2 regions of the Zongyangia acetica genome follow, and region 2 is predicted to be linked to the other one. Evidence: a T-box and tRNA genes for the amino acid it is inferred to sense, from the RefSeq annotation. Region 2 holds a T-box; the other holds one or more tRNA genes.
The links. A T-box is a leader RNA that pairs with one kind of tRNA and senses whether it is charged. The one in region 2 lies ahead of pheS (phenylalanine--tRNA ligase subunit alpha), so its partner is inferred to be a tRNA-Phe.
Positions count from the first base shown of each region.

Region 1: it encodes a tRNA-Phe, which carries the amino acid that the T-box ahead of pheS (phenylalanine--tRNA ligase subunit alpha) is inferred to sense. The anticodon was not compared.

Region 1 is NZ_JBBEWN010000003.1:20,697-35,459, forward strand. Features, by position in the region: gene clpX (ATP-dependent Clp protease ATP-binding subunit ClpX) at 1-991, shown strand, start outside; gene lon (endopeptidase La) at 1,265-3,688, shown strand; gene yihA (ribosome biogenesis GTP-binding protein YihA/YsxC) at 3,708-4,310, shown strand; gene lysA (diaminopimelate decarboxylase) at 4,348-5,646, shown strand; gene WGC32_RS03385 (YerC/YecD family TrpR-related protein) at 5,786-6,079, shown strand; gene WGC32_RS03390 (class I SAM-dependent methyltransferase) at 6,079-6,822, shown strand; gene hslO (Hsp33 family molecular chaperone HslO) at 6,826-7,701, shown strand; tRNA gene WGC32_RS03400 (tRNA-Val) at 7,794-7,869, shown strand; tRNA gene WGC32_RS03405 (tRNA-Asp) at 7,873-7,949, shown strand; tRNA gene WGC32_RS03410 (tRNA-Phe) at 7,956-8,031, shown strand; tRNA gene WGC32_RS03415 (tRNA-Gly) at 8,036-8,111, shown strand; tRNA gene WGC32_RS03420 (tRNA-Val) at 8,371-8,446, shown strand; tRNA gene WGC32_RS03425 (tRNA-Asp) at 8,450-8,526, shown strand; tRNA gene WGC32_RS03430 (tRNA-Phe) at 8,533-8,608, shown strand; tRNA gene WGC32_RS03435 (tRNA-Gly) at 8,613-8,688, shown strand; tRNA gene WGC32_RS03440 (tRNA-Cys) at 8,694-8,768, shown strand; gene WGC32_RS03445 (DUF4956 domain-containing protein) at 8,911-9,612, shown strand; partial or broken gene WGC32_RS15095 (collagen-like protein) at 10,091-10,507, opposite strand; gene WGC32_RS03450 (N-acetylmuramoyl-L-alanine amidase) at 10,688-11,503, shown strand; gene radA (DNA repair protein RadA) at 11,454-12,842, shown strand; gene WGC32_RS03460 (hydroxymyristoyl-ACP dehydratase) at 12,839-13,003, opposite strand; gene WGC32_RS03465 (efflux RND transporter periplasmic adaptor subunit) at 13,163-14,218, shown strand; gene WGC32_RS03470 (ABC transporter permease) at 14,238-14,763, shown strand, end outside.
Region 2 is NZ_JBBEWN010000004.1:203,182-217,944, reverse strand. Features, by position in the region: gene WGC32_RS05590 (hypothetical protein) at 11-556, opposite strand; gene WGC32_RS05585 (NAD(P)H-hydrate dehydratase) at 642-2,177, opposite strand; gene acpS (holo-ACP synthase) at 2,193-2,564, opposite strand; T-box leader at 2,727-2,966, shown strand; gene pheS (phenylalanine--tRNA ligase subunit alpha) at 3,064-4,083, shown strand; gene pheT (phenylalanine--tRNA ligase subunit beta) at 4,177-6,549, shown strand; gene WGC32_RS05565 (IreB family regulatory phosphoprotein) at 6,719-6,964, shown strand; gene WGC32_RS05560 (hypothetical protein) at 7,140-7,451, shown strand; gene WGC32_RS05555 (amidohydrolase family protein) at 7,464-8,660, shown strand; gene WGC32_RS05550 (GNAT family N-acetyltransferase) at 8,689-9,231, opposite strand; gene WGC32_RS05545 (hypothetical protein) at 9,398-9,937, shown strand; gene WGC32_RS05540 (small, acid-soluble spore protein, alpha/beta type) at 10,096-10,287, shown strand; gene WGC32_RS05535 (coiled-coil domain-containing protein) at 10,514-11,266, opposite strand; gene WGC32_RS05530 (hypothetical protein) at 11,446-11,856, opposite strand; gene WGC32_RS05525 (magnesium transporter CorA family protein) at 11,924-12,856, opposite strand; gene WGC32_RS05520 (hypothetical protein) at 13,195-13,446, opposite strand; gene ftsZ (cell division protein FtsZ) at 13,516-14,598, opposite strand.

The DNA of each region.
Region 1 (14,763 bases), on a different contig from region 2:
GGTAGAGCTACAGAAAAGTAATGTACTTCTGTTAGGACCTACTGGTGTCGGCAAAACACTGCTGGCTCAAACCCTTGCCAAAATCCTCAACGTACCTTTCGCAATTGCCGATGCCACTACATTGACAGAGGCAGGGTATGTGGGCGAGGACGTGGAGAATATACTGCTTCGGCTCATTCAGGCTGCCGATTTTGATATTGAAAAGGCTGAACGTGGCATCATCTATATCGATGAAATCGATAAAATCACAAGAAAAAGTGAAAATCCCTCCATCACCCGCGATGTCAGTGGTGAAGGAGTACAGCAGGCGCTTTTGAAAATTTTGGAAGGTACCATCTCTAATGTTCCACCTCAAGGGGGCCGCAAGCACCCACAGCAGGAATTCATTCAGATTGACACCTCCAATATTCTCTTCATCTGTGGTGGTGCCTTTGAAGGAATTGATAAGATCATTGAGCGCCGTGTATCCACTTCTTCTTTGGGCTTTGGTGCCAAGATAAGAACTAGCGCCGATAAGGAGACAGACAATCTCATTGCACAGGTCATTCCCCATGATCTGGTCAAATATGGGATGATCCCAGAATTGGTAGGACGTATTCCTGTCATTACTACCCTCAATGCACTGGATGCACCTAGTCTGGTGCGGATTTTGTCCGAACCCAAAAATGCTGTAATTAAACAGTATAAACGCCTTTTTGAATTAGATGGAATTGACTTAGAGTTTGAGCCAGAGGCTTTACAGGCGATTGCGGATCAAGCGATTGAGAGTAAAACTGGTGCTCGTGGGTTGCGTACTATTATGGAACGAGTCCTTCAACCCATTATGTTTGATTCCCCATCCGATGCTACGATTGAGGAAATCACAATTTCCAAGGCCTGTGTCGACGGAACGGGGGAACCTGATATACTGCGCAATCCCAATAAAAAACCAATGAAACTACAATTGCCATCAGACCGGGCGATGAAGCCGAGAAAAGATTCTGTCAGCTAATCCAAATATTGGATAGGAAAGCAGCCGCAAATACGGCTGCTTTTTCTAAATAAAGAAGAAAATATGAAAAGACTTTGTGCGTATCAGGAAAAATATACAGGAAAAGTCTCTTTTGGACTGATGAGCCAATCATTTTGTTCAAAATTAGGGCAATTTGTATAAAAAGTAAACATTTTGCACTTGAATTACACGATTTTTTTCTTTATAATGAATGTCAATTGAAAAGGTAAATTTGAACCTTTTCAAAAAGCTAGGAGAAAGCGAGGGAAGTTTATGTACGAAATCGATGAAAACACAGTGAGAATGCCGATGCTGGCGCTCCGTGGACTTGTCCTTTTTCCTAACATGATCCTTCATTTTGACGTGGGAAGGGAAAAATCTATTGCAGCTTTAAAAAAGGCAATGGATGACGACCAGTACATATATCTTGTTGCCCAAAAAGATATTCGCGATGATGATCCGCAAGACTATGAAATCTATAATGTAGGTGTCGTTGCGCAGATCCGGCAGATCCTCAAGATGCCGGGGGATAGTCTGCGGGTATTGGTAGAGGGCGTTTATCGCGGTCAAACTAAGGAGATTGTCTCGACATCCCCTTACCTTGAGGCGATTGTGGAGAAGATGCCTCTCACCCAAATGCCAAAGTCCAAGTCTGTCGCATGCCAGGCGAGAATGCGCACATTAAAAGAACTCTTTGAGGAATACTGCTATCTTTATGCCAAGGTGCCCAAAGAAATTATTCTCAATGTGATGGAAACAGAAGATCCTGTTTATCTGGTGGAATACATCGCTGGGAATATTATGCTGAAGGTAGAGCAGAAGCAAACAATATTGGAGCAATCCAGTGGGATGAAACGGTTAGATCTGCTCATTAAATATCTGGATCAGGAAAATAAAGTCCTCACTTTGGAGAAGGACATCTATGCCAAAGTGAAAGACCAAATTGATGAAAACCAGCGGGAGTACTATCTACGGGAGCAGATGCGTGCTATTTCTGAGGAGCTGGGAGAAACAGAAAATGTACAGGACGAGGTAGACGGCTATCAAAAGCGGATTGCCGCATTAGATGTAGACGATGAGAGCAAAGAAAAACTTTATAAAGAAGCTGATCGCCTCTATAAAATGCCTTCCAACTCCCATGAGGCGGCAGTGATCCGCTCGTGGCTCGATGTCTGCTTGGATTTGCCTTACAATACCAGAACGAAAGATAAAATCGACATTGCAAAAGCCCAAAAGTTTTTGGATAAAGAGCACTACGGCCTCAAAAAAATCAAACAACGTATCTTGGAACTGTTGGCCGTTCGGGTTATGGCGCCAGATATCAAAGGACAGATTATTTGTCTGGTAGGCCCTCCAGGAGTGGGAAAGACTTCTATTGCCCGTTCCATAGCCCAAACTATGGGAAGAAAATATGCCCGAGTTTCCTTGGGAGGCATCCGGGATGAGTCTGATATCCGTGGACACCGTAAAACCTATATCGGCGCTATGCCTGGCAGAATTATCACTGCTTTGCAGCAGGCTGGTTCTCGTAATCCTCTCATCTTGTTGGATGAAATCGATAAAATGAGCAACGATTTCAGAGGAGATCCCTCTGCGGCCATGCTCGAGGTTCTTGACAGTGAACAAAACAACGCATTTCGGGATCACTATGTAGAAATCCCCTTTGATCTTAGCGAGGTATTGTTCCTTACTACGGCCAATACGCTGGATACTATACCTGCGCCTCTTCTTGACCGTATGGAAGTCATTGAACTTCCCAGTTATACAAGAGAAGAAAAATTCCAGATTGGAAAGCGTCACCTGGTTCCAAAACAGATGAAACGCCATGGACTCAACAGCAAGAACTTCCATATTTATGATGATGCCCTTTACGATTTGATTGATAACTACACACGGGAAGCCGGTGTCCGTAATCTGGAGCGGGTGATCGCTTCCCTCTGCCGAAAGGCGGATAAATGCTTGGTGGCTGGTGAAGTACAGAAGGTCAACATTCGAGATAAAAATATTGAAGAATTCCTTGGCGCCAAAAAGTTTAAGCCAGAAAAGATTTTGGAGACAGACGAAGTAGGAGTTGTCACCGGACTTGCTTGGACCTCTGTGGGCGGTGAGACTATGCCCATCGAGGTTGCTGTTATGGATGGAAATGGCAAAATCGAGCTCACAGGTTCTTTAGGAGACGTGATGAAGGAGTCTGCCCATGCGGCAATCAGCTATGTGCGCAGCCGTGCTGATGAGCTTCTCATTGAGCCTGACTTCTATAAAACGCGAGACATCCACATTCATGTGCCAGAAGGCGCGGTGCCAAAGGATGGTCCGTCGGCAGGTGTTACCATGTGTACTGCTATTGTATCCGCTCTGTCCAATACACCGGTACGTCGAGAGGTTGCAATGACAGGAGAAATTACCTTGCGTGGTCGGGTTCTACCCATCGGTGGTCTGAGGGAAAAAACGATGGCCGCCTATGCAGCAGGGGTAAAAACCGTAATTATTCCTCAGGACAATGTTCCCGATCTTGAGCAGGTAGATGATGTGGTCAAATCCTCTATCAAGTTTATTCCTGCCGCTAAAATAGATACCGTTTTAAACCATGCACTGATTAAAAATCCTGCTGTGGTTCAGCCTGATGACGATGGCTGCAAGACAGGTGTAAAACTTAACGAGAAAAAAGACATCAAAAATCGCTTTATTACCCAGTAAAGAGAGCAAAGGAGACAGTATGAATTATCACGCCATAGAGTTTGAAACATCTTTTGGTCTGCTTTCTCAATTGCCCCCTTCGACCATGACGGAGATTGCTTTTTCCGGTCGTTCTAATGTAGGAAAATCTACATTAATTAATAAAATTTTTAATCGAAAGACTCTGGCCAAAGTGAGTTCTGTTCCGGGAAAAACTAAAACGATCAATTTCTTCAAGGGAGATAATGTTCGTTTTGTGGATCTTCCTGGATATGGTTTTGCAAAGGTATCAAAATCAGAAAAAAGAAGATGGGCTGAGTTAATGGAGGGGTATTTTAATACCGAACGGGATATTGCCCTGGTCTTTCAGCTTATCGATATGCGTCATCCTCCCACGCAGGATGATCTAATGATGCTTCATTTTCTAATTGAGAGTGAAATCCCTTTCGTCATCATTTTGACAAAGTCTGACAAGCTTAGCAAATCCCAAAAGGAAGAACGGTTGGCAGCTCTCCAAGAAGAAATCCCTTATGCCGACCAAATCACCATGATTCCCTTTTCTTCTGTAAAGGGCGATGGCGTTGAAGATATTAAGGCAATTATTGACGACATTGCGGATGAAATTGCCGAAGTAGGGGAATAGGCATCAAAAGATATTGAAGACAAAGGAGAAATGCGACGTGTTTATTTCAGATTGCTTGGGAATTAATGAGGCCGGACACCTGACCATTGGGGGAGTGGATACCATTATGCTGGCCGAAAAATATGGTACCCCTCTGTATGTGATGGATGAGGATGATATCCGGCGAAGCTGTAGCCTTTACAAAAAATCCATCGACAAATATTACGATGGACAGGGACTTGTCACCTATGCCAGCAAAGCTTTCTGCTGTAAAGAAATTTGTAAGGTAGCAGCTTCAGAAGGCTTGGGCCTTGATGTAGTATCTGCTGGAGAGCTTTACACGGCGCATGAGGCCGGATTTCCTATGGAGAAGGTGTTCTTCCATGGCAATAACAAGACAATGGAAGAATTGACACTGGCTTTGGAATATGGCGTAGGACGTATTGTGGTCGATAATCTGACAGAACTAGCGTTTCTCAATACTTTGGCCCGTTCCCAAGGAAAGACGGCGAATATCTTTTTCCGCATCAAACCTGGTATTGATGCTCATACCCATGATTTTGTACGTACTGGGCAGATTGATAGCAAATTCGGCCTTGCGCTCGAGACGGGCGAAGCCATGGAAGCGGTAAAAGAAGCTCTCGGTTACGAAAATATCTGTCTAAAAGGGCTACACTGTCACATAGGTTCTCAAATTTTCGATATTGAACCCTTTGAGCATGCGGCACAGGTTATGCTTGGCTTTATTGCACAAATCAAGACAGAAACTGGTTATGAAATAGGGGAGCTAAACTTAGGCGGCGGATTCGGTATTAAATATATTACCGAGCATGATCCTGTGGAATATGACAGCTATATGCAAAAGGTTTCTGCCGTTGTTAACAGCACCTGCAAAGATCTTGCAATTAAGCGGCCGTTTATTATTATCGAACCAGGACGTTCTATTGCTGGACCGGCAGGCATCACCCTTTATACTGTAGGTGCTGTAAAGGAAATCCCCCATATCCGTACTTATGTTTCGATCGATGGAGGGATGACCGATAACCCGCGTTATGCGTTGTATCAATCTGAATATGAGTGTCTGGTGGCAAGCCGTGCTGGTGAGCCCAGAGAAAAGGTTGTCACCATTGCCGGTAAATGCTGCGAGAGCGGCGATCTCATCGGGGAAGGAATGCATATTCAGGATGTGAAACCCGGTGATATCATTGCTGTTTTGGCTACTGGTGCTTATAATTACTCAATGTCTTCTAACTATAATCGAATTCCTAAACCCGCTGTCATCTTTGTCAAAGGTGGTAAAGACCGGCTAGTGGTGAAACGAGAAACCTTGGAAGATATTATCCGCAACGATCTGTAGGGTAGTTTTTATGACTCTAGCGCATCGGAAGGAACCGGTGCGCTTTTCTCTGTCTATTTTTTTATAGAATCATTTACTTTTTCAGTTCAGTGTGGTAAACTATGAATAGACCTATCATGTGTAATTCGGAGGAAGGCATATGAACAGCAAACTGAAAGATATGAATGTGGATTATCTCTTCAAAGCGATTTTGTCTTTGGAAACTCTGGAGGAATGTTATAATTTTTTTGAGGATCTATGCACTGTTCCTGAGTTAAAGGCTTTGTCACAGCGGCTGCATGTAGCTAAAATGTTGGAAGAGCGCCATGTATATAGTGATATTGTCAATGAGACTGGCGCCAGTACGGCGACCATCAGCCGTGTGAATCGTTCCCTCAACTATGGTTGTGACGGTTATCGGGTGGTTTTTGAAAGACTGAAGGATGAAAAATAATGGCGTATCATTGTTTTGCGGCCTATTATGATCGGCTGACCTGGGATGTAGATTATCCGGGGAGAGCACAGTATTTTCAGGCATTGCTGCAAAAATATCACCGTGGCAAGGTCGAGCTTTTGCTCGACCTTGCCTGCGGTACAGGCAGCTTATCTCTCGAATTAGCTCGTCTCGGCTATGATGTTATTGCCGTAGATGGTTCTGAGGATATGCTTTCACAGGCCATGGAAAAGAACGATGGGAGTTATCCCATTCTCTTTTTATGCCAGCAGATGGAGGATTTGGATCTTTACGGTACGATTGATGCTGCAGTTTGTGCTTTGGACAGCATTAATCATGTGACAGACCCAAAGACGGTTCTAAAAATTTTTCAAAGGGTATCCCTTTTTATGAATCCCGGCGGCATCTTTCTTTTTGATGTCAACACACCTTATAAACATCGGGAAATACTCTCTGACTCTACCTTTGTCTATGAAGACGATGATCTATATTGTGTATGGCAAAATGGGCCAGCGGATCAGGAAGATTGTGTGGAAATCACACTAGATTTCTTTTCCTGGAACGGTGAGAGCTATGATCGGGAATCTGAGTCTCTCAAGGAGCGTGCCTATGCTCCGAAATTACTGACAGAATGGCTGCGGGAATCCGGTATGGAGGTACTGGCAATTTATGGAGATGATACTTTTCAAGCGCCAGTAGAAAATACCCAACGGCTTATATTTGTAACAAGAAAGAGTGAATAATGTATGGGAAAATTAGTACGGGCATTGAGTAAAGATGGTGGAATTTCTTGTATTGCCATTGATTCCACCGATATCGTTGCACGGGCTGAGCGTATCCATCAGACCAGTGCTGTTGTTACAGCGGGTTTGGGGCGTTTGCTAACGGCTGCATCTATTATGGGCTCTATGCTAAAAGATAAAGAAAATTCTATTACCTTACGTGTAGCAGGCGATGGCCCAGTTGGCGCGCTGATTGCAGTAACTGACGGCGAAGGCAATGTGAGGGGATATCCAGTCAATCCTATCGTTGAATTACCCCTTAACCAATATGGTAAGCTGGATGTGGGAGGTGCTGTAGGGAAAGGTGTTCTTCATGTAATCAAAGATCTAGGAATGAAAGACCCTTATGTTGGGCAAGTGCCTCTCATCTCTGGAGAAATTGCAGAAGACATTACCAGCTATTACGCCGTCAGCGAACAAATTCCCACCGTCTGTGGGCTTGGCGTACTTGTCAATACGGATCTAACTGTACTTTCCGCTGGAGGATATCTTATACAGCTTATGCCTGGGGTAGGAGAGGAGACCATTTCTGAATTAGAAGAAAATGTCAAGAAAATGCCTCCGGTATCCCAAATGCTCCATGAAGGGTTAACACCTCAACAGATCATAGAAAAAGCCTTAGACGGCTTTGAGCCAAACATATTAGAGGAAAAAGAGGTTTCCTACAAATGTGATTGTAGTAGAGAGCGGGTAGAACGTGCCCTGCTTTCTCTTGGAAAAAAAGAACTGCAAAAAATGTCAGAGGAAGATAAGGTCACAGAGGTTGGTTGTCATTTTTGTAGTAAAAAATATCGATTCAATCAAAAAGAAATAAAAACTTTGATGGCGAGAGCAAAGTAATATATCAATTTATAAAAAGCTTGACATTTTTGGGGGAATCATGTAGAATTAATTTCGCTGCTTGTGTTTTGGATAATTTGCAGCGAAATTGTGGGAGCATAGCTCAGCTGGGAGAGCACCTGCCTTACAAGCAGGGGGTCACAGGTTCGAGCCCTGTTGTTCCCACCAAATGGCCCGGTAGTTCAGTTGGTTAGAACGCTAGCCTGTCACGCTAGAGGTCGTGGGTTCGAGCCCCATCCGGGTCGCCAATGGATGCCTCTGTAGCTCAGTCGGTAGAGCAGAGGACTGAAAATCCTCGTGTCGTTGGTTCGATTCCGACCGGAGGCACCATCCTGCGGGTTTAGCTCATCTGGTAGAGCGCCACCTTGCCAAGGTGGAGGTAGCGAGTTCGAGCCTCGTAACCCGCTCCATAATCAAAAACACCTGAAGCAAATTTGCTTCAGGTGTTTTTGATTATTTGCCAAATGTCAAGAGCTAAGAATAACCCCGGGGAAAAGGGCATATGATAAGACTATCCTCTCGTTTTCTCCACAATCTTTATCTAAATCCAGTGAAAAATTAAATCGGGTTCATTTGGTAATTTTTTTTAAGAAAAACATTGACTTTTTTCTGTCTTTATTGTAAAATAATATTCGTCGCTGATGAGAAGTGACAATTTTCTGTAAAGATGGGAGCATAGCTCAGCTGGGAGAGCACCTGCCTTACAAGCAGGGGGTCACAGGTTCGAGCCCTGTTGTTCCCACCAAATGGCCCGGTAGTTCAGTTGGTTAGAACGCTAGCCTGTCACGCTAGAGGTCGTGGGTTCGAGCCCCATCCGGGTCGCCAATGGATGCCTCTGTAGCTCAGTCGGTAGAGCAGAGGACTGAAAATCCTCGTGTCGTTGGTTCGATTCCGACCGGAGGCACCATCCTGCGGGTTTAGCTCATCTGGTAGAGCGCCACCTTGCCAAGGTGGAGGTAGCGAGTTCGAGCCTCGTAACCCGCTCCATATAAGGCGCCATAGCCAAGTGGTAAGGCAGAGGTCTGCAAAACCTTCATTCCCCAGTTCAAATCTGGGTGGCGCCTCCAAAGAAAACACCCCTGAAAGTTCAGGGGTGTTTTCTTTTGTCCTTACCTAGATTTCATACATCAAATCATGTATAATTAAAGTCTATTATCTTCATCAATAAATCGTATGATAATTGAATTGCTTTCAAAAGGGGGTGTAGATATGAAAGAAATATTGAATAGTTTCTTCACTCGGGAATATGCACTGTCCCTTGAGGAAATTTTGGTTCATATTACGGTGTCTGTGATCATAGGTATGGTCATTTTTCTTTCATACTGGATCACCCATACTGGTACTATCTATAGCAGAAGGTTTAATGTGTCGCTCATCGTATTAACTGTTCTTACCACATCAGTAATGATCGTCATTGGTAGTAACATTGCCCTTTCCCTTGGTATGGTAGGTGCTCTCTCCATAGTACGCTTCAGAAATGCAGTGAAGGATCCTAGAGATACTGTCTATATTTTCTGGACAATTGTTGTAGGCATCTGCTGTGGCATCGGTGACTATATCATTGCGAGTATTAGTACATTAGCTCTTTTTGTTCTACTTTTGGTTGTTGGCAGAATCAAAAATGATTATAAAAGGCTACTGGTTATCCGGGCACATAAACGATTGGAAAAGGACATTCAATCTATGGTTACCTCATTTTTTAGAGCAAAAGAAAAGTTGCAAGCGATGAATACCACCAAAGATACAGTGGAATTTATCTATCAATTACCCTCTCGGCGCTTCTCTCAGATAACTAAGGCAGACAAAAAAATTTTAGAGCAAGTTGATAAAATGGAGGGAATTGATTATGTCAACATCGTTTCGCAAAACGACGATATCACTGATAGGCAACATGGCAAATATAAAAGTTGAACCCGGACATAATCTTTAAGATTTTGTCCGGGTTTTTTATTCCAGAAAAAATTCAATTGGGAAACGCAATAATATAGAGATAAAATTCACCGGAAGAAAGCGTTGCAGAAGATGCAATGAGAAAATCAAGATTTGTGCTGTCTCCTATGACAGGAAATGCTGTGGTTGATTCTGTCGAGGCGGAAAGACCTCCTGCCGTTGTTGTTGGAACCTTCGAGTTAAAACTTACTAAGATGGTTCCATTTGCTCTGCTGATGACCTGGAGGTAGCTGTCTGTATTGGTAGCCCCGAAAAAGGAATAAAAAATAAGATAGAAAGGTCCAGTCGCTAATGTGATTGTTGTTGGACTTGACTGTGAAATTAAATCAGGGGCGGAATTAGAGATTTCCACAAATTCAATGGGAGAACTCGTTGTGATCCTAGAGGCGTTAACATATCGTGCCAATAAAGCACCTGGTCCCGCTGCTCCAGTAGCACCGGTAGGGCCAGTATCGCCCCGTGGACCCTGTATACCTGTGGGACCCGTAGGGCCTGTCACACCGGCAGGGCCGGCATCTCCTTTGGCTCCCGCTATTCCTTGAGGGCCCTGAGGACCTTCGTGGCCTTGTGGGCCTGTAGGCCCAGTCGCTCCTGTAGGTCCTTGCATTCCCGTTGGACCCGTAGGGCCGGTTGGTCCTGTTGAGCCTGTTGTACCAGTGGATCCAGTCGCTCCAGTGGCTCCGATGATTCCCTGCGGGCCTTGGGCGCCTACAGGACCTTGTGGACCTGTAGGCCCAGTGGCGCCCTGTGGGCCTTGAGCACCCGTTGGACCCGTAGGACCGGTTGGACCGGTAACCCCACCAGGGCAGGGAGGACGACAGCAATAAAATGGGCAATGATAATTCAAGGTAATCATCCTTTATGAGATTTTATGATAGAAAGATATTTTTACATCCTATGCAAAATCTCTTTTGAAAGCGACTGGCCACAGGTTGCTATTTCTTGTGCAATGATAGAAAAAAAGGTATAATGGATTTAATCGTTAGTCTATTCACTGGACATACAGACATAAAATGTTTGTGGGGTGATAGAAAAGATGGCGATGAAAATTAATTATTTGAAATTGGTCGTACCCATTACCACACTTGCTGTGGTGATTTTTTGTATGTCAGCCGGTCATATTGTAAAAACGAATACTGTGATGGTTAATGTCAATACAGAAAGACAGCAGAGTAAAAAAGTAATCATCGATGCTGGCCACGGAGGCATGGATGGAGGAGCTGTTGGAGTAGATGGCATTGTTGAAAAGGATATTAACTTGGCTATTGCTCTCAAGCTGCGTGACCAGCTCCTTATGAATGGATATGAAGTTATTTTGACACGGGATAGTGATACCTCGCTACACGATGCGGATAAATCATCAGTTCGAGAACAGAAGATCTCTGATATAAAAAACCGCATGAAAATGATTGAGGACAATGAGGATGCGATTTTTCTCAGCATCCATCAAAATCAGTTCGGTATATCTAAATACAATGGGGCACAGATGTTTTTTAGCCCCAATCATCCTGAGAGCGAGATCCTTTCCCAAACGCTGCAGGATACTTTTCAGGAAATATTGCAACCTGAGAATACCCGGATACATAAAAAAGCGGGTGACAACCTTTATCTGCTTTATCATGCGCAATCTCCAGCGGTTCTTATTGAATGTGGTTTTTTATCTAACCCTGAAGAGGCACATAAATTGTCGACTTCCGAATATCAGGATGAAGTCGCTTTCACGATAGCATGTGCTCTAAATCGGTATTTTGCATCGAATATTCGGGATAAACAAAGTCAAAAAGAAATGGATGGTACAATCAATGGCAGTCAAATCAAAAACAATTTATGTATGCTCCCAGTGCGGAGGTGAAACAGCCAAATGGTTCGGGCGTTGTCCGGAATGCGGAGAGTGGAACACGCTAGAAGAACAGGTGAAGAATGTTGTAACAGGCTCTAAAAAAAGCGGCACTGTAGCGGTTTCTACAGCCGGCGGCCACGCTGTGACGCCAATGAATATCCAGCATATTACCTTCGGAGATGAGGATCGTTACAGCACAGGTCTTCAGGAATTGGACCGAGTATTGGGTGGCGGCATAGTACGTGGTTCTCTGATCCTGCTCAGCGGTGAACCAGGAATTGGAAAATCTACACTACTGCTGCAAATTTGCGAATATCTAGGGCAGGGGCAGAAGGTACTCTATATCACCGGGGAGGAAAGTGAAAAGCAAATTAAGGTCCGTGCTATGCGTCTTCATGTACAAACTGAAAATTTGTTTATCGCCACTATTACTGATGCACAGACAATTGTGGATACCATTGTCAAGGAAAGTCCAGATATTGTTATTATCGACTCCATACAGACCATGCATGTTGAGTCAGTACCGTCATCCAGTGGCAGTGTTTCTCAGGTGCGGGAGTCCACCCAGCTGCTTATGAGAGTGGCCAAGGAATACGGTATCTCTATCTTTATTGTTGGTCACGTCAACAAGGATGGTGCCATTGCTGGCCCCAAGGTGCTAGAGCATATGGTAGATGCCGTATTATATTTCGAAGGGGAGAGAAACCTTTCCTACCGTATTTTAAGGGCTGTTAAAAACCGGTATGGCTCTACCAATGAAATCGGTGTATTTGAGATGCATGATACTGGATTGGAAGAGGTAGAAAATCCCTCCCAGATGCTTTTATCTGATCGTCCACAACATGTCTCCGGTACTTGCGTTTCTTGCGTTATGGAGGGTTCTAGGCCGATTTTAACCGAGGTGCAGGCCTTAGCCACCAAGTCTGGTTTTACCGCACCAAGAAGGACTGCAACTGGCTTTGATTATAATCGGATGGCGCTGCTCATCGCAGTATTGGAAAAGCGGGCAGGTTTCTTTTTTGGAACTTTGGACGTTTATGTCAATGTCGTTGGAGGCCTGCGCCTCGATGAACCTGCGGCAGATCTTGCAGTTGCTCTGGCTTTAATGTCCTCTGTTACCGATCAGGTCATTGACCAGTCGGTAGCTGCCTTTGGAGAAGTGGGACTGGCTGGAGAAATTCGGGCAATCACAAGCATCGAACAACGTTTGACCGAAGCATCTCGTCTGGGATTTTCTAAATGCATTATTCCAAAACGTTGTTTGCGCTATATTAAGCAACCCGAAAAATATGGAATGGAAATTGTGGGAGTTTCCTATATCCGCGACGCCTTTAAGGCACTTTCCCGCTAATCTTTAACATTTGCTTGATAATTGACAGGCTGCTCTTTACTATTTTCTACATAGTAAAGGCAGCCTTTTTCTTTTGAGGAAGTAATATATGGCACCTTTTCTAATGTGCAGTAACCGTCCTTCTGATGCAGGCAAGGTTTGTCACAGGCGACGATGTTCATATTCATTCTCCTTTCGCTTTATCTGCCGGGGAAGATTCACAATACAAATATTTTGCTGTAAAAAAATCAAAATATTCTGGAAGGTCGCTTCATGCCTCATAAATCCCAGACTTTGTGAAAAAATAGGGGAAGAGATGATATGCGCAGTCGGAGGTCAAAATGAAACTAAAAATTGTAGTACTCATGATAGTCATTCTACTTATTCCTGGCACCCTTCTCATACCTACCATTGTAACAGCTGCTGTAGATACTGCTCAGGTGGTGATTGCAAAAGAAACACGTTTTGTCGATCAGGTGACAGCGACTGGTACCATTGAAAGCCTTGAGGAAGCACAACTATATTTGGATACAACCGTAGTGCCAGATCAGGTCTACGTGGAAGTCGGGGATTATGTAACCGAAGGCCAGGTGATCGCGGATGTAGATGTCAATAAATCCAAAGCAGTTATTGCGCAAAATCCCTTTAACAGCCTTGGTGAAACAGAAATAGAGATTCCGGATGAGCTCTCAGAGACACTGAGTGTTTTTGGCGCATTAAGTGGTTTAAGTGAAGAAGAATTGATCCAAGCATTCTCCGCAGCACAAGGTGGTAGCAAGAATGCTCAGATTACGCAGACTCTAGAGATCCCGACCCAGCTAACAGCACCCATGTCTGGCGTTATCGGTGACCTTACCCTCCAAACAGGAATGCCTACTCAAGCCGGAACAGCAGCCGTCACCATCGTGGATAATTCTAAATTGGCCCTTCGCGCTGAAGTGGGAGAATCACAGATACAGGAGGTATCCCATGGAGATCGATGTTACATTACTGGTTCTGGATTCTCAGGAAAACATTACACCGGCACAGTAACTCGAATTTTTCCCACCGCCAAAAAATCAAGTACAAACCTAAACACAGAATCAACTGTAGAAATTCTTATTGAAATAGATCAGCCGGATCAATATCTCATGGCAGGTTTTACTGCGAAAGCACAAATCGTGACGGAAATAAGAGAAAATGTTCTGACAGTGCCCTATGAGTCAATAGGACAAGATGAAGACGGTAAGGAATATGTATTCCTTTATGAAAACGGAAAGGCCGTACAGCGCTATATTGAGACAGGGGAGGAGATGCAGTCCGGCGTAGAGGTGACTGCTGGATTAGGACTAGGAGATGTGGTCATTCAAAATAATAGCAGCATCCGTAACAATGGTCAGTATGTGAGGATTGTTTAGATAAAAGGGAGAGGAAAATTTGTTCGATTTAATTATTGCTAGTATCAAAAATCTCCGTAGAAAAAAGTTCCGAAGTTTCTTGACGATTTTGGCCATCTGTATCAGTGTCGCCTCATTTGTTCTTATTTCTACTATCGGGGATGTGGGAAAAAGTGCAATTGAGACAGAACTAAGCAGTCTGGGAATCGATGGGGTTTCCATTTTACCTGAAGATAAAGAGACTACCTTACTATCTGAAGAACAGCTCCAGGAAATCAAGGAGTTTGATGGAGTAAGCAGCGCAGTTCCAATTGTCATGCAATACACAGATGTAAAGGTTGGCGCGCAAGAGTCCCAATCATTGATTTGGGGCATTGATGCAGGAGCAAAACAGGTCATTGCCTTGACACCAATTTACGGCCGACTCATCAATCAGTACGATATAGCTACATCGGCCAATGTATGCGTTGTAGATGAATCAATGGCGCTGGAAGCCTATCGACGTAGCAATATCGTGGGGAAAAATATCCTACTTAACATTGGCGGAAGTTGGGAATCATTTGAAG
Region 2 (14,763 bases):
GGGCCTTTTCTCACTGTAAAAAGGTAAAATTTTCAAAACTGATGTCGAGCTCTTCATCGGGAATTTGCAAGTCTAAAATATTCCCGCTCTCCCCGTCCAACCGCAGGGAAAACTGGAAGCTCTGCTGATTGGACACAATCTCAACAACATCCTTTTCCACCGAAATATCCACCCCGTTTTTCTCCGCGGCTGTAGTCAGTGCTTTTACCAGCAGCTTCACTACTGCTCCTCCCACTGCGGAATTGGGGTCGATATCCACATGAAAGCCTTTATAGCTAATCCCCAGCTTTTCATCGGACAGATCGAACTGCATTCCTGCCAGATTCTCCGGGGCTGTAAAATCAACGGTACAGCCTCCGCCTTCTTTCTTGATCTGAGCTTCGGCTTCCATCCCCTTATACTTGATCTTGGCAGAGGAGGCAAAATCCGTCTGGAGCTTCTCGCTTATCTGGGCTTCGCTGAGTGCCGCCTCCCCACCTGTGGAGGCCTCCTTACAGCCGGCAAGTACCGACACGGATAAAAGAACGGCTAAGAGCAAAGAAATAACCCGCTTCATATTTCCTTCGTCTCCATTCCGCCGCCGGGGCGGCATGAAATTTGAAGAAAGCCCGCTTTCACCCTGCTCTATTTTATCCGCCTGGTTACCTCCCGTTTTCGGCAAAAATGTGGCACAGATCCGTCAGCATATCGGTGGGAAGCATTCCATATTCCGACAGCCGTTTGGAACAACGGTCCGCCGCCGCGCCGTGAAGATACACTCCACAGGCCGCTGCAATGTCGGCAGGGAGTCCCTGGGCCACAAAAGAGGCAATCATCCCGGCCAGGATGTCCCCGCTTCCACCTTTAGAAAGTCCGGGGTTGCCATTGGTATTAATATAGACCTGACCTTCTGGGGAAAACACCAGGGTATTTGTCCCCTTGAGAACCAGGGTCACACCGTATTCCTGGGCGAAATGCTTTCCAATGTTGTAGCGGTCAGCTACAATCTGAGACACAGTTTTTCCACATAGCCGGGACATCTCTCCCAGATGCGGAGTCAAGATCACAGGGGCTTTGGCTTTCTTTAATATATCTATGTCTTGTGCCAGGGCATTTATACCATCGGCATCCACTACAACGGGACAATCTGCCTTCTGGAGCACTTCCTGGACAATCTGGACGGTATCTTCATCCAGTCCCAGTCCGCAGCCTATCAGGCAGGCGTTACTTGTTTTCAGCTTTTCCAAAATCCCAGGCAGATTCTGGGCCGAGATCCGTCCACTGTCATTGGCATGCAGAGGCAGGAACAGGGATTCAGTGAGGCGCACCGACACCGGTACTGTCAGCTCCTCTACTGTTCCCAAAGTCACAAGCCCGGCGCCGCACCGCAGAGCGGCAGTAGTGGACATCAGGGCCGCACCGCACATCCCCACACTGCCGCACAGATTGAGGAGCCTGCCATAGGTGCCCTTATGGGAGTTGCGGGGCCGCTTCTTGATCTGGGAAAATGCAAAGCCGTTGGTCAGATGGGTATGGGAAAGGGGAACCTGCTGATGAACTCTGGGGTCAATTCCGATATCAGCTAACATAACACAACCGCAGTTTTCCGCAGATTCTAAAAGAAGATGGGCGGGCTTATAGCAGTCAAAGGTAACGGTATAATTTGCCCGAACCGCACCAGCGGCCACCCGTCCGGTATTGGCTTCTACTCCGCTGGGGATATCCACTGCAAAGGTACAGGTATCGCTTTTGACAATCAGTGCGGCGATTTCTTTCACCGTGTCGTCCAATTCCCCATGAAAACCGGTACCATAGATGGCGTCCACCGTCACATCACAATGGGACATCCATCTGTATACCTCTTCCCGATCCTCCTCAAAAGAGACAATTTCCACGCCAGCTTCTTTGGCCCGCTCATACATAGTTACAGCGTCGGGGGTTACCGGCGGCTTGTGGACCATGACCAAAAGCACCTTGGCATCCCTTGCCAGAAGGTTTTTTCCCACAACATAACCGTCTCCGCCGTTGTTGCCGTGTCCGCAGAAGATAACACATCGAATCACGGACACCTCCATCTTCTCTTCAATAGCCTCCGTCACTCTATCTCCTGCGTTTTGCATAAGGGACAGATAGGTCTGTCCATATTGGAGAGATCCAGCTTCGATCTCCTTCATTTCTTTGGATGTTGCAATTGCCATGATGTATCCTCCTTCTTATTCGTGATCGCTCACCGCTGTCACAAAGCAGATGGCATACTCCTTGGTATGGCTGATGGAAACGGAAAAATTCATTCCCCGCTGTTCCGCCAGCTGTTTTGCTCTGCCGGTCAGATGAAGATAGGGCCGGCCGGCCTCATCCCGCAATGTCGCCACTTCGGTCAAGGAAAACCCCCGCACTCCGGTGCCCATGGCTTTGCCAAACGCTTCCTTGGCGGCAAAATTAGCTGCTATGGTAGGCAGAGGATTCCCTTTGGATAGAAATAGGTTCCTTTCTTCCTCCGAAAACACCCGCTGCATAAAGTGGGGACGCTGGACGCAGCGTTTCAGCCTGCCAATCTCGATGAGATCCACTCCGGCATATACCATATCTGTTTCCCTCCCGGCATTTTCTTTGTCACATATTATAGCATAGTCTGTCCTTCTTTGCCCTCTTTTTCTTCTTTTCTTTTCAGCGAAGAAAAGCGGATTTTTCCCGTAAACATGGGAAAAAGCTCTTGCAAAGGGATCATTTCTGTGCTAAGATAAAACACAAACGCAAAGACTGAGAGAGTAGCTTCCCATTGCCGGAGCAGAGAGGGCTGGTCATCGGCTGAAAACTGGTCCGCCGGGGTCAAGGGATGTGAAGTTCACTCACGAGCGGCGGCGCTGAAACGTTCGTAAGTAGGCGCCGACGGGTGATGCTCCCGTTACAGAGCGGCAGAGTGTTTGCTCTTGATGCAAAAATCCGGGTGGTACCGCGGAAACGCAATGTGCGCTTTCGTCCCTGTTGTCGATGGGGATGAAGGCTTTTTTTATTGCCTTCTGCCGTGAGCAGCGCCGGGAAAATTTGGTGCAAACAATGAAAACTATAGATGAGGTGAACACAATGAAAGAAGCGTTAAACGCAATCCGGCAGCAGGCGGAGCAGTTGATCCACGCCGCGCAGGATATGAAGGAAGTTGACGCCCTTCGCGTCAGGTTCCTGGGCAAAAAAGGAGAACTGACCGCCATCCTCAAACAGATGGGGAAGCTTTCTGCGGAGGAGCGCCCGGTCATCGGCCAACTGGCCAACGAAATCCGCACTAATATTGAAAACGCTATCGCAGCCCGCAATGAAGAACTCAAGGCAGCTCAGCTGACTGCTCAGCTGGAGAGCGAAAGGCTGGATGTGACCATGCCCGGCAAACGGCATCCTCTGGGCAAAAAGCATCCCCTGACCCTGGTATTGGACGAAATCAAAGAGATATTCCTGGGTATGGGCTTCGACATTGCCCAGGGCCCGGAGGTGGAACTCGACTACTATAACTTTGAAGCGCTCAACATCCCCAAGAACCATCCGGCCCGGGATACCCAAGACACATTCTATATTAATGACAATGTTCTTCTCCGCACCCAGACCTCACCGGTGCAGATCCGGGTCATGGAGAAACAAAGGCCTCCCATCCGGGTCATCGCTCCCGGCCGGGTCTATCGTTCCGATGCCGTGGATGCCACCCACTCCCCCCTCTTCCATCAGATTGAGGGCTTGGTTGTAGACAAAGGCGTTACCATGGCGGATCTCAAAGGCACCTTGGAGATTTTCGTCAAACGGCTTTATGGCGAGGATACGGTGGTTCGTTTCCGCCCCCATCACTTCCCCTTCACCGAGCCCAGCGCAGAACTGGACATCCAGTGCTTTGCCTGCCATGGCGAAGGTTGCCGGCTGTGTAAAGGCGAGGGATGGATCGAGCTTTTGGGCTGTGGTATGGTTCACCCCAAAGTTCTGGAAATTTGTAATGTGGATCCAGAGGAATACAGCGGCTTTGCTTTTGGCATGGGTCTGGAACGAATCGTCATGCGCCGTTTTGGTATCGACGACCTGCGCTTGTTCTTCGAAAACGACCTGCGCTTCCTTGACCAGTTTTAATCCATCCATTTTGTAAATACTTGCTCCAAATTCATCCGCTGGAGCTTTTGACAGTAAATTGCCGCTTGCGGTAGCGGCGGAAATGGTTTTTCTATGAATTTATCCATGAGATGGTTATCCGACTTTGTCGATATTGACGCCAAACCCCATGATTTCTGCGAAGCTATCACCCTGTCCGGTTCTAAAGTTGAGGGTTACACTGTAGAAGGCAGTGAGATCAGCAATGTGATCGTGGGAAAAATCCTCTCCATTGAAAAGCATCCTGATGCGGACAAGCTGGTCGTATGTCAGGTAGATGTAGGCTCTGGTGAGCCCATCCAGATTGTCACCGGCGCCACCAACCTAACGGTAGGGGATGTGGTCCCCGTAGCCATGGACAACTCTACGCTGCCCGGCGGCAAAAAAATCCGCAAGGGAAAGCTGCGGGGCGTTGTCTCCAACGGCATGCTTTGCTCTCTGGGCGAATTGGGCCTTACCGTACACGACTTTCCCAACGCCATCGAGGACGGCATTATGGTCATTGATGAAGATGTAAAGCTGGGGCAGGACATCCGAGAGGCTTTAGGCCTTAACGACACCTGTGTGGAGTTTGAAATCACCTCCAACCGCCCCGACTGTTTCTCCATCATCGGTTTGGCACGGGAGGCTGCCGCCACCTATAACCTGCCCCTAAAGCTCCACACCCCTGTGGTGAAAGGCACTGACGGGGATGTCAATGATCTGCTTCAGGTAGAGGTGAAAAATCCGGAACTCTGCATGCGTTATATTGCCCGGATGGTCAAAAATGTAAAAATTGAGCCCTCTCCCCGTTGGATGCGGGAGCGTCTGCGGGCTTGCGGCGTTCGGCCCATCAACAATATTGTCGATATTACCAACTATGTCATGCTGGAATACGGCCAGCCCATGCATGCTTTTGACTACAAATATGTCAACGGCCACAAGATCACCGTCCGCACCGCCAAAAATGGGGAGAAAATCACTACCTTGGACGATGTGGAGCGCAATCTGGATGAAAGCATGCTGGTCATCGCCGATGAGAAAGGCCCTGTGGCCGTTGCAGGCGTCATGGGCGGTGAATTTTCCAGCATCATGGATGACACCGACACCATTGTTTTTGAATCTGCCTGTTTTAACGGTCCCAGTGTCCGGCTGACCTCCAAAAAGCTGGGACTGCGCACCGAAAGCTCTGGCCGCTACGAAAAGGGGTTGGATCCCAACAACACCAAACCCGCCGTAGACCGTGCCTGCGAGCTCATCGAAATGCTGGGAGCGGGCGAGGTCATCGGCGGCTATGTGGATGTGGACAACTCGGATAAGGCCCAGCGCCGTATCAAACTGGATGTGGACTGGACCAACCGCTTCCTCGGCATTGACATCCCAAGGGAGCAGATGGTGGACTATTTGGAACGGGTCGGCTGCGTTATGGATGGAGACGATATCATTGTCCCCTCCTCCCGCCCGGATCTGGAGCATAAAGCTGACATTTCAGAGGAAATCGCCCGGTTCTACGGCTATGATAAAATCCCTGTCACCGCCATCCGGGGTACAGCCCAAGGCCATCTGACCGAACAGCAGAAATTTGAACGGACCGTCAGCAACACTCTGCTCAGCCAGGGGCTCTATGAGATTATGACCTATTCCTTCATCAGCCCCAAATACTATGACAAAATCCGGCTGCCAGAGGATAGCCCCCTGCGCAAATGCGTCACCATCCAAAACCCCTTGGGCGAGGATACCAGCGTTATGCGCACCACCACCCTCCCCTCTATGCTGGAGATTCTGGCCAAAAACTATAATAACCGCAACGAAAGCGCAGCTCTTTTTGAGCTTTCTCCCGAATATATCCCCACAGAAAATCCCCTGCCTGACGAAAACGTTCAGGTAACCCTGGGCATGTATGGGGAACAGTATGATTTCTACTCCCTCAAAGGCGTAGTAGAGGCGCTGCTGGATGTGCTGGGAATTGCCGATTATGATGTATCCGCTGTCAGCGATAACCCCACCTTCCATCCTGGCCGGTGTGCCTGCATCAGCAAAGATGGACGGGACATCGGCACGATTGGTGAAATTCATCCCCTTGTGCTGCAAAACTATGGCATTAATACCAAGGTCTACGCCGCCAAATTGGACGCCTCCGCCCTCTTTGATCTGCGCTGCGTATCCAAGGAATATAAGCCTCTGCCCAAATATCCGGCGACTGCCCGGGATATTGCGGTGCTCTGTGATGATGCTTTGCCGGTCCTGGATATGAAGAAAGCTATCCAGAAGGCTGCTGGTCCTATTCTGGAGAGAGTTTCTCTCTTTGACGTTTATAAGGGTCAACAGGTTCCTGACGGCAAAAAGAGCGTAGCATGGAGTTTGTCCTTCCGCGCTCCCGACCGTACCCTCACCGATGAGGAGACCGATGGAGCCATGAAGAAGGTCCTCAAGGCTTTAGATGAGATGGGCGCTGTTCTCCGTTCTTAAGACAAAGTTTTTTATGAAGGCAGCCTTTGATGAAGGCTGCCTTTGTTTTTATTCCCGGTTTTCTCTTTGGTCTTCTTTGATTTTTCATAAAAATCTCATAAGAGATTTGCAACTTCGACTTGATAATTCTCCTGTTTTAGTGTATGCTAGTGTACAAAGAGGTGGTATCATGCACGAACCGACAATATCGTTTTCAATTCATGAAGATAAGGAAAAAGAGATCAAGCAGATACTGACGTCTGTGTACGATGCTTTGCGCCAAAAAGGGTATAATCCCATTAACCAGATTGTGGGGTATATTCTCTCTGAGGATCCCACATATATTACAACTCACAACAATGCGCGGAGCCTCATCCGCCGGGTGGACCGGGATGAGCTACTTCAGCTGCTTGTCAAGTCCTATCTGAATGACTAAATCATAAACGATAGCAAAGCCGCGGCCAAATCGATAAAGGCCGCGGTTTCTTTCATGGCACTTTCTTTACTTGCTGGCAAAATTATGGTAAAATATAGATCTACATTCATTTTGTTTTTGATACCACTGTGTAAAACAAGGTTGCATGATATAGAATCATAAGGAGGTATGTTTCATGGCAGAGAACAAGGACCAGGAGTTTTTGACATACAAAGGGCGTCCGCTGGTTCGCAGCGGAAAAACCCTATATTACGGCAGCATGTCAGACGAAAGTGTGGTCATGCTCCAGATTCTCTCCACCAAAGAGGAGGAAGGTATGGAGATGGCCAGCCGCGTGTCTGTGCAGATGATCAGCACCGATACCACCAAGAATCCGGCAGAGCGGATTCTCAAAAAGAGCGAGCAGGACGGGTTGTATAACGCCCTGGATATTGCCAGCATCTGGCTGGATCGGTTGGACAAACAAAACGGAACCAAAGCAGAATAAGAGGTGGATACCATGAATGCGATTTATGAACGCTTAATGGAACATATGCAGGATCATCCCATCATCAACACCCATTCCCACAGCTTACCTACCGTAGATGGCAGTGACATGACATTGGATACCATGCTCCACTCCACCTATATGGGTTGGAAGGCCATCAATGCCGAAGGCTACGGGGATGACAAGGACGCTTTTGTAAAGGACATGCGTTTTAATTCCTACTTCACCTATTTTCAAAAGTCCTTGCAGGAGCTCTACGGCTTAAATGAGCCTATTTCTAAAAAGACATGGCAGCTTTACAGCGATAAAATTCATGAGGCCTATCAGGATAAGCTCCACCGCACCAACATTCTCCGGGAAAAATGCCGATATGAAAAGGTCATTGTGGACTCCTATTGGAATCCCGGTGAGATTCAGGGCTTTGGCGGTATGATGACTGCGGCCTACCGGATCAATATGTATTTGTTTGGATACTCCAAAACGGCGGTGGATCACAAAGGCAAAAACCCCTTCCAGGTCTATGGCTGGCCGGATGCGCCTACCATCGACGATTATGTGGCGCTCATGCGCCGTCAGATCGGTCTCAAGCTGGATGAGGGCTGTGTAGCAATCAAAGCGGGCTGCGCTTATGACCGCGGACTGGACTTTATGCCCACCACCAAGTATGAAGCAGCCAAAGCATACATGAATCCCGACGCTACCCCAGAGGAGATCAAGGCATTTCAGGATTACATCTTTGATCAAATCTGCAAATATGCCGCCGAGCGGGATGTCCCTGTTCAGTGCCATACGGGACTTGCCCGTCTCAACAAATCCAACGCCATGTGGCTCAAACCCATCATTGACCAGAACCCTGACACCCGCTTTGTCATCTTCCACGGCAGCTATCCATGGATGGATGATGTGCTGGCGCTGGTTCACAACTACCCCAACGTCTATCCCGACCTTTGCTGGATGCCTATTCTCTCCCCCAGCGCCACGGAACGGTTCCTGGAAGAGCTGTTGGAATTGGGGAATGCGTCAAAGATCTGTTGGGGATGCGACACCTGGATGGCGGAGGATAGCTTTGGCGCCCTCTTAGCCGCCCGTCATGTTTTTGCAAAGCTCCTTTCCCGCAAGGTAGAGGAAGGATTTATGAACGAAGAAGAAGCCAAAGCACTGATTAGCGATATCCTTTATAACAACGCCAAAAAAATCTATAAATTTTAAAAGAAGGCAGCCATAAGGCTGCCTTCTTTTATTCTCTTGAACCAGCTGGCCAGATTTTCGGATTCATGGTGCCGTTACTGTATTTTTTAAAAAAACCTGAAAATTCTTCCGGATCGAATTCTCCATTTTTGATGATAACTTCCTGCTTCACATGGGAAAGCTCTATATAATACCCCGTTTCCGCATACCCATTTTTCAGATAAAACTTTTTGCGCTGCAATCTTTGCTCTCTATTCTCTGCCGCTTCGTCGCAGCGCTCTATGGAGACGATGATCTTATGGCGAGGATAACGTTTTTGAATCTCATCTAATATTCTGCTGCCATAACCCTGAGAGCGCAGAGGGGGATCCACTGCCAAAAACATTATGAACACTATAGGATCTACCATGGCCAGGTATGCAAAGCCGCATACTTGGCCCTTCTCATGAAAAGACAAAAACTCTGTGGTTGGCATTTTGGACAAGACCAGCATCAATAAATAGGGCATTCTCTCCTCTTTTGGAAAAGACGCAAGATAAATTTCTTTTACTTTTTTACTCTTTCTTGTCACATTTTCAGTCGATAAAGCCATGCAAATTCCGCCTTTCCAGTGCAGCTCTCATTGCTCTCGTTATCCTTTATTTTATAGATGTTTTAAATTTATCATATTCTCAAAAATACTTCTATCACTGCCATGATGAATTTATCTTTTCGGGTTACAATAATAGATGTCATTTTCTTCGAAATGAGGGTGTAGATTGCTAACCATTGTTGTTGTCGGAAAAAAATCCGATAAAAAAACGGTCAAATTCATCGCTAGAGCTCTTTCTCCCCAGTTTTCTATTCTCTATATCGGCAACGATAAAATCCAGGGACATCCCAGCGGGCATTATGACTTTCTCATCTACGAAACTGAAAAGCTTGTTCCCATAACGAGTGAAAATGCTGTCATTATTTTTAAAAGCCACAGTATTCCCCAAACTTGTCAGCCCTCCCTAGACGGATGCTACGCGGTGGTAGATTCCGACGACGAAGACGCCACGGAACTTTCGCGGCAGATGGGGCTGCGTGTCATCACCTGTGGGCTCTCCTCTAAGGATACCTTTACCTACTCCAGCTTTACTTCTGACAGCTCCGTTGTCTGCTTGCAGCGTTCTATTCCCTTTTGCGGACGGCAGATTGAACCCTTTGAGCTTCCGACTGACAACAGCAATCCCTTTGACCGATACCTGACCCTGGTGGTTTCCTGTATTCTCGCTCTATCCGGCCATACACAGTTTATTGAAACGCTGACATGAATACTTTTTATTCTTCATTCTCTTCCGTCACAGTCAAAAAACAACAAAAACCAAGGCGGAAATTACCACTCATATTCGTTCCCCGAAAGATTACAATAATAGTGCAAACGCAATCAAGAAATTCATTTCCCAAAACATTGAAGGAGTGTAAATTTACTATGGCTAGTAACAAAATTGTTGTTCCCCAGGCAAGAGAAGCTCTTGACCGTTTTAAAATGGAAGCTGCCAACGAGGTTGGCGTTAACCTGAAGCAGGGCTATAACGGCGACCTGACCTCTAAGCAGGCTGGCAGCGTTGGCGGCCAGATGGTAAAAAAAATGATCGAGGCATATGAGAATTCTGTAAAATAACTTACCCCTCAACCAAAAGCAGGACGCCAATGGGCGTCCTGCTTTATTTTATGACCGATCAAGAAGCTTCCACAACTTTTCCAGCAGCCCATGTATTCTTGACTGGTGATTCTTCTGCTGTGATCTTCCATGCAAACCCATCTCCTGGCGGAGTGGCTCTACCGGTTTTTGTCCCGACTGCAAGGGTTGTCGTCTTTCCCCAACGCCGCCAAAGGCAGGATCTCTCTCAGTGACCTGCGGCGGCTTCTCGAAAAAACGAATCCTTTTCCTCAGGCTGGGCAGTTTCCTCCTTAGAATCTAGAGCCTCTGGCTCCACATTGGCCGTGGTCAAGGTCAATCGGGCAGAAGCCTTATCAATCATTCCGTCCAGCACATTCAGTTTTTCCTCCATCTGGGCCACTGCCTGGGATAGATGCTCCCGGACTCGAGCTACGTCCTCCTTTAGGTATGCCATTTGACCGGAGAAGCTCTCCATCTCCGAGGTAGCATTCCGGACAATCCCCTTGGCTCTCACATTGGCCTGAAAAATGATCTGCTCCGCTTTTTCCTTCGCGTCGATGAGCGCATCTCCAATCTGCTGGGACATATCATCGTATTTTTTGCTCTTGTATTCAAAGCTTTCCGCTTTAAACTGGAGCTGACGATTCTGCTCTTTTAGGATCTTCAGCTCCCGATCCTTATCCTCGCTGAGCTGTTTATACTTTGCCATATCCAGGCTTATATCACTTAACTGCGCCGTCAGTTCCCGAATCTTGTTTTGTTCAGATTCCAGCTTCTCCTGGGCAGTCTCTAATTTGAGGTTCACCGAAGCAATATCTTCCCCCAGCTTTTGGTTCGCTGCTTCCAGCTCCGTAATCTTTTCGCCTAATTGTTTTTCCATCTCTTTGGATGAACTGCTCAGTTCATCAATATAGGTAAGCACTTCGCTTTTATTAAATCCACCTACAACGCTGGTTTTAAAAAGTGCCTGTTTCTCCATTGCACGCACACCCTTCCGGCTAAGCCTTCCTCCAAAAATCGCCCATTCCTAGTTATCATTATTATAACATTTTTTATATGAAACACAATATTTTTATTTTTCTAAAGAAAAGTCAAAAATCCCCAATAGCAAAGCTTACCAACAAAGGTACGCCTCTCTATCGGGGATAAAAGCTTGTATCAAAGGCCGACAGGAGCCAATATGGTCTGCGTCTCATCCAACTCGATGCGGATATTTTCGAAATTCCCGGTCATTTCAATGGTTCCAATATCTTCTCCCACAGGGGATTGCATCTTACCTTTTTCCTGCTCGCCCTGCCTGTCAAAGACAATATTCTGGACGGGGGCAATCTGATCTTCCATCCCCTGAATTTTTACACTTCCCCTAAAAAACGCCGCGTGAAACAGAGGTCGGTAGATTTTTCCCTCCACAGTAATTCCAGTCTCGCTGAGATTTTCTGTGTCTCCGTTTTCATAAGCAATGGCATTCATCTGGGTGTCAATCTCCATTGGGAGCCAAGAACAACCGTAAATCAGCACAAGAGCCACAATTGCAGCAAAAACCACCCAAAACATCGGATTCTTTTTCATGGGTTACAACCTCCCCCATATCAAAACAGGACGCCTTCGCGTCCTGTGAGTTTCCAGCACATTTTCCTCAATGGAACATGTCCTTTTTGATGAAAATTATGGCAACGATTGCCATCAGTATGATGGTGATGCCAATGGGAAACCAGAAGTTAGGAATGGGAATATTGGGCACATTCATTCCATAAAAGCTGGAGACAATGGTCGGCACTGCCATCACAATGGTGATACAGGAGAGCACCTTCATCACAATATTCAGGTTGTTTGAAATAATGGAGGCAAACGCATCCATGGTGCCCGACAGGATGTTGGAATAAATATTACACATTTCAATGGCCTGCCGCACCTCAATGAGGACATCTTCCAGAATATCCTCATCCTCATCGTATAATTTGATAATGCGGCCCCTCATTACCTTTTCCAAGGTCATCTCATTGGCCTTAAGGGATGTGGAGAAAAATACCAAAGATTTTTCAAGGCCCAACAGCTGAATCAGTTCCTTATTTCTCATAGACTTATGCAGCTGCTGCTCCACATAATGGGAAATTTTATCAATCTGTTTTAAGTATTGCAGATACCGCACCGCGATCCGAAGCAGACAGGTAAAAAGAAAACGGGTCTTTAAATGGGGCTGTACATTTTTCACCATTCCATTGGCCATTTCGCTGATCACAGGGTTCTCCTTCAAGCAAACGGTAATGACCATTTTCTCCATGATAATGATCCCCATAGGCATGGTCGAATATAGAATGGTATTATTGTCTGTTTCTTTTTGTTGGGTGGGGTAGTCCACGATCACCAAGGTTTGGTCCTCTTCTTTTTCAATACGGGAGGTTTCCTCCTCATCCAGTGCGGCCCGAACAAATTCCTGATCCGCGCCCAGATCTTTCACCAGATATGCTACCTCTTCTTCCGTAGGACTAATTGCGCTGATCCAGCAGCCCTCTTCCGCTTGGGAGATCTGCTGGATGCGGTTATCCACTGTCTTGTAAAAGCTGAGCATCTTGCTTCCTCCTTTACGGCAGAAGCAATCTACGGCACCGCTCCTGCCCATATTTGATTGTACTTCGATATGTTCCACTAGGGTCAGGGCTCAATGCCGTCACCTCCTACTTACAATATAACCGCTATGGCATTGTTCTTTCATAATAACTTATCTCAAGCCATAAACCTTATTCATTATATCACAAAAACCATCGATTGCAAGCGAAACAAAAAGATTCAGCGAACTATTGGGTTCTTACGGGGTATAATTACCCTTTTTCAGACAATTTGGACGAATTCTCATATAAATGGATAAAAATAAAGGATGGCAAACGCCATCCTTTATCTGTAACTATCTTAGTCCAATTTCTCTCCGCAGTAAGGACAAAACTGGATTTTGGGTTCGCGAATCGGCAATACTTCATTGCAGTGGGGACAGCGCCAATACTGAAACAAAAGCAAGGCGCCTACAGCCATGATGACAACACCGACTATCATACCGGCAAACTTAGCCCCTTCACCAGGAATCAGCAGGGCAGATAAAATAAGAGCCACGCAGCCAATCGCCCATACTGCCAATGCAATGTTCCTACCCTTTCTAAAGTTCACAGGATTCTCTCCCCACTTTTTAGCATAAAAAACAAAGGGACAGAGTAAATTTCTCTGCCCCTTGCAATCTTATTTCTGATTAAAAATTTTCATAATGTCAAAGTAATCGTCATCGTCTCCAACGCCCTTGTCACCGCTATCCGCAGCAGGGGTCACGCCGCTTTTAAAGTTATAATTGACAGCCGCATCCAAACGGTCGGCGTCAAAGCCGGTGGCAATGACAGTAACCTGCATCTCATCATTGAGATTTTCATCAAAGGTAACACCCCAGATGATATTGGCATCAGGATGGGAGGCCTGGGTAATCATCGAAGAAGCGGTATCCACTTCGTCCATGCCGATATCGGAAGAGGAAGTGATGTTGACAAGAACTCCCTTGGCTCCATCGATGGAAGTCTCCAGCAACGGGCTGGAAATAGCCATCGCCGCTGCTTGTTCGGCCTTGTCCTTGCCCTGGGCATGTCCCACGCCCATGTGAGCATAGCCTGCATCCTTCATAATAGAGGTCACATCCGCAAAGTCCAGGTTTACTAAACCGTTGGTATGTACCAAATCGGAAATACTCTGTACGCCCTGACGCAACACATCATCCGCCGCCTCAAAGGCATTGGCCAAGGTGATTCTTTGTTCGGAAATCAGCTTCAACCGTTCATTGGGGATGACCAGAAGGGAATCCACATGCTCCCGCAAAGCCACGATACCGGCTTCCGCCTGCTCCATTCTTTTTTTGCCTTCAAAAGCAAAGGGTTTTGTCACAATACCTACTGTGAGGATTCCTAAATCCCGAGCGACTTCCGCCACAATCGGTGCCGCACCGGTACCGGTACCACCACCCATACCAGCGGTAATAAATATCATATCTGTTCCCTTCAGAACAGCCGCAATTTCTTCCCGGCTTTCTTCCGCCGCCTTCTGTCCGATCTCCGGCTTGCCGCCGGCTCCTTTGCGCTTGGTCAACTTTTCACCAATGAGGATCTTGTTGGGAGAGAGAGAAGCATCCAAAGCCTGCTGGTCTGTATTCACCGCTAAGAAGTCAACATGCTGTACGCCTGCGCTGATCATCCTGTTGACAGCATTACCACCGCCGCCGCCAATGCCGGCGACCTGTATCTTTACCACCTTGTCAAAGTCATTCGCCAAATCAAAATTCATAGGCATGTGATGCTTTCCTCCTAAAAACCAAATACTATATCATTATGTCACAATCAGTATCAGTCAAAAAAATACAAGATATAGAATATCTTCATTTACATTATAATTTAACAGATTCTACGCATAATTTCAAGAACCCCTGGGGAAAAACTGTATTTTTTTCAT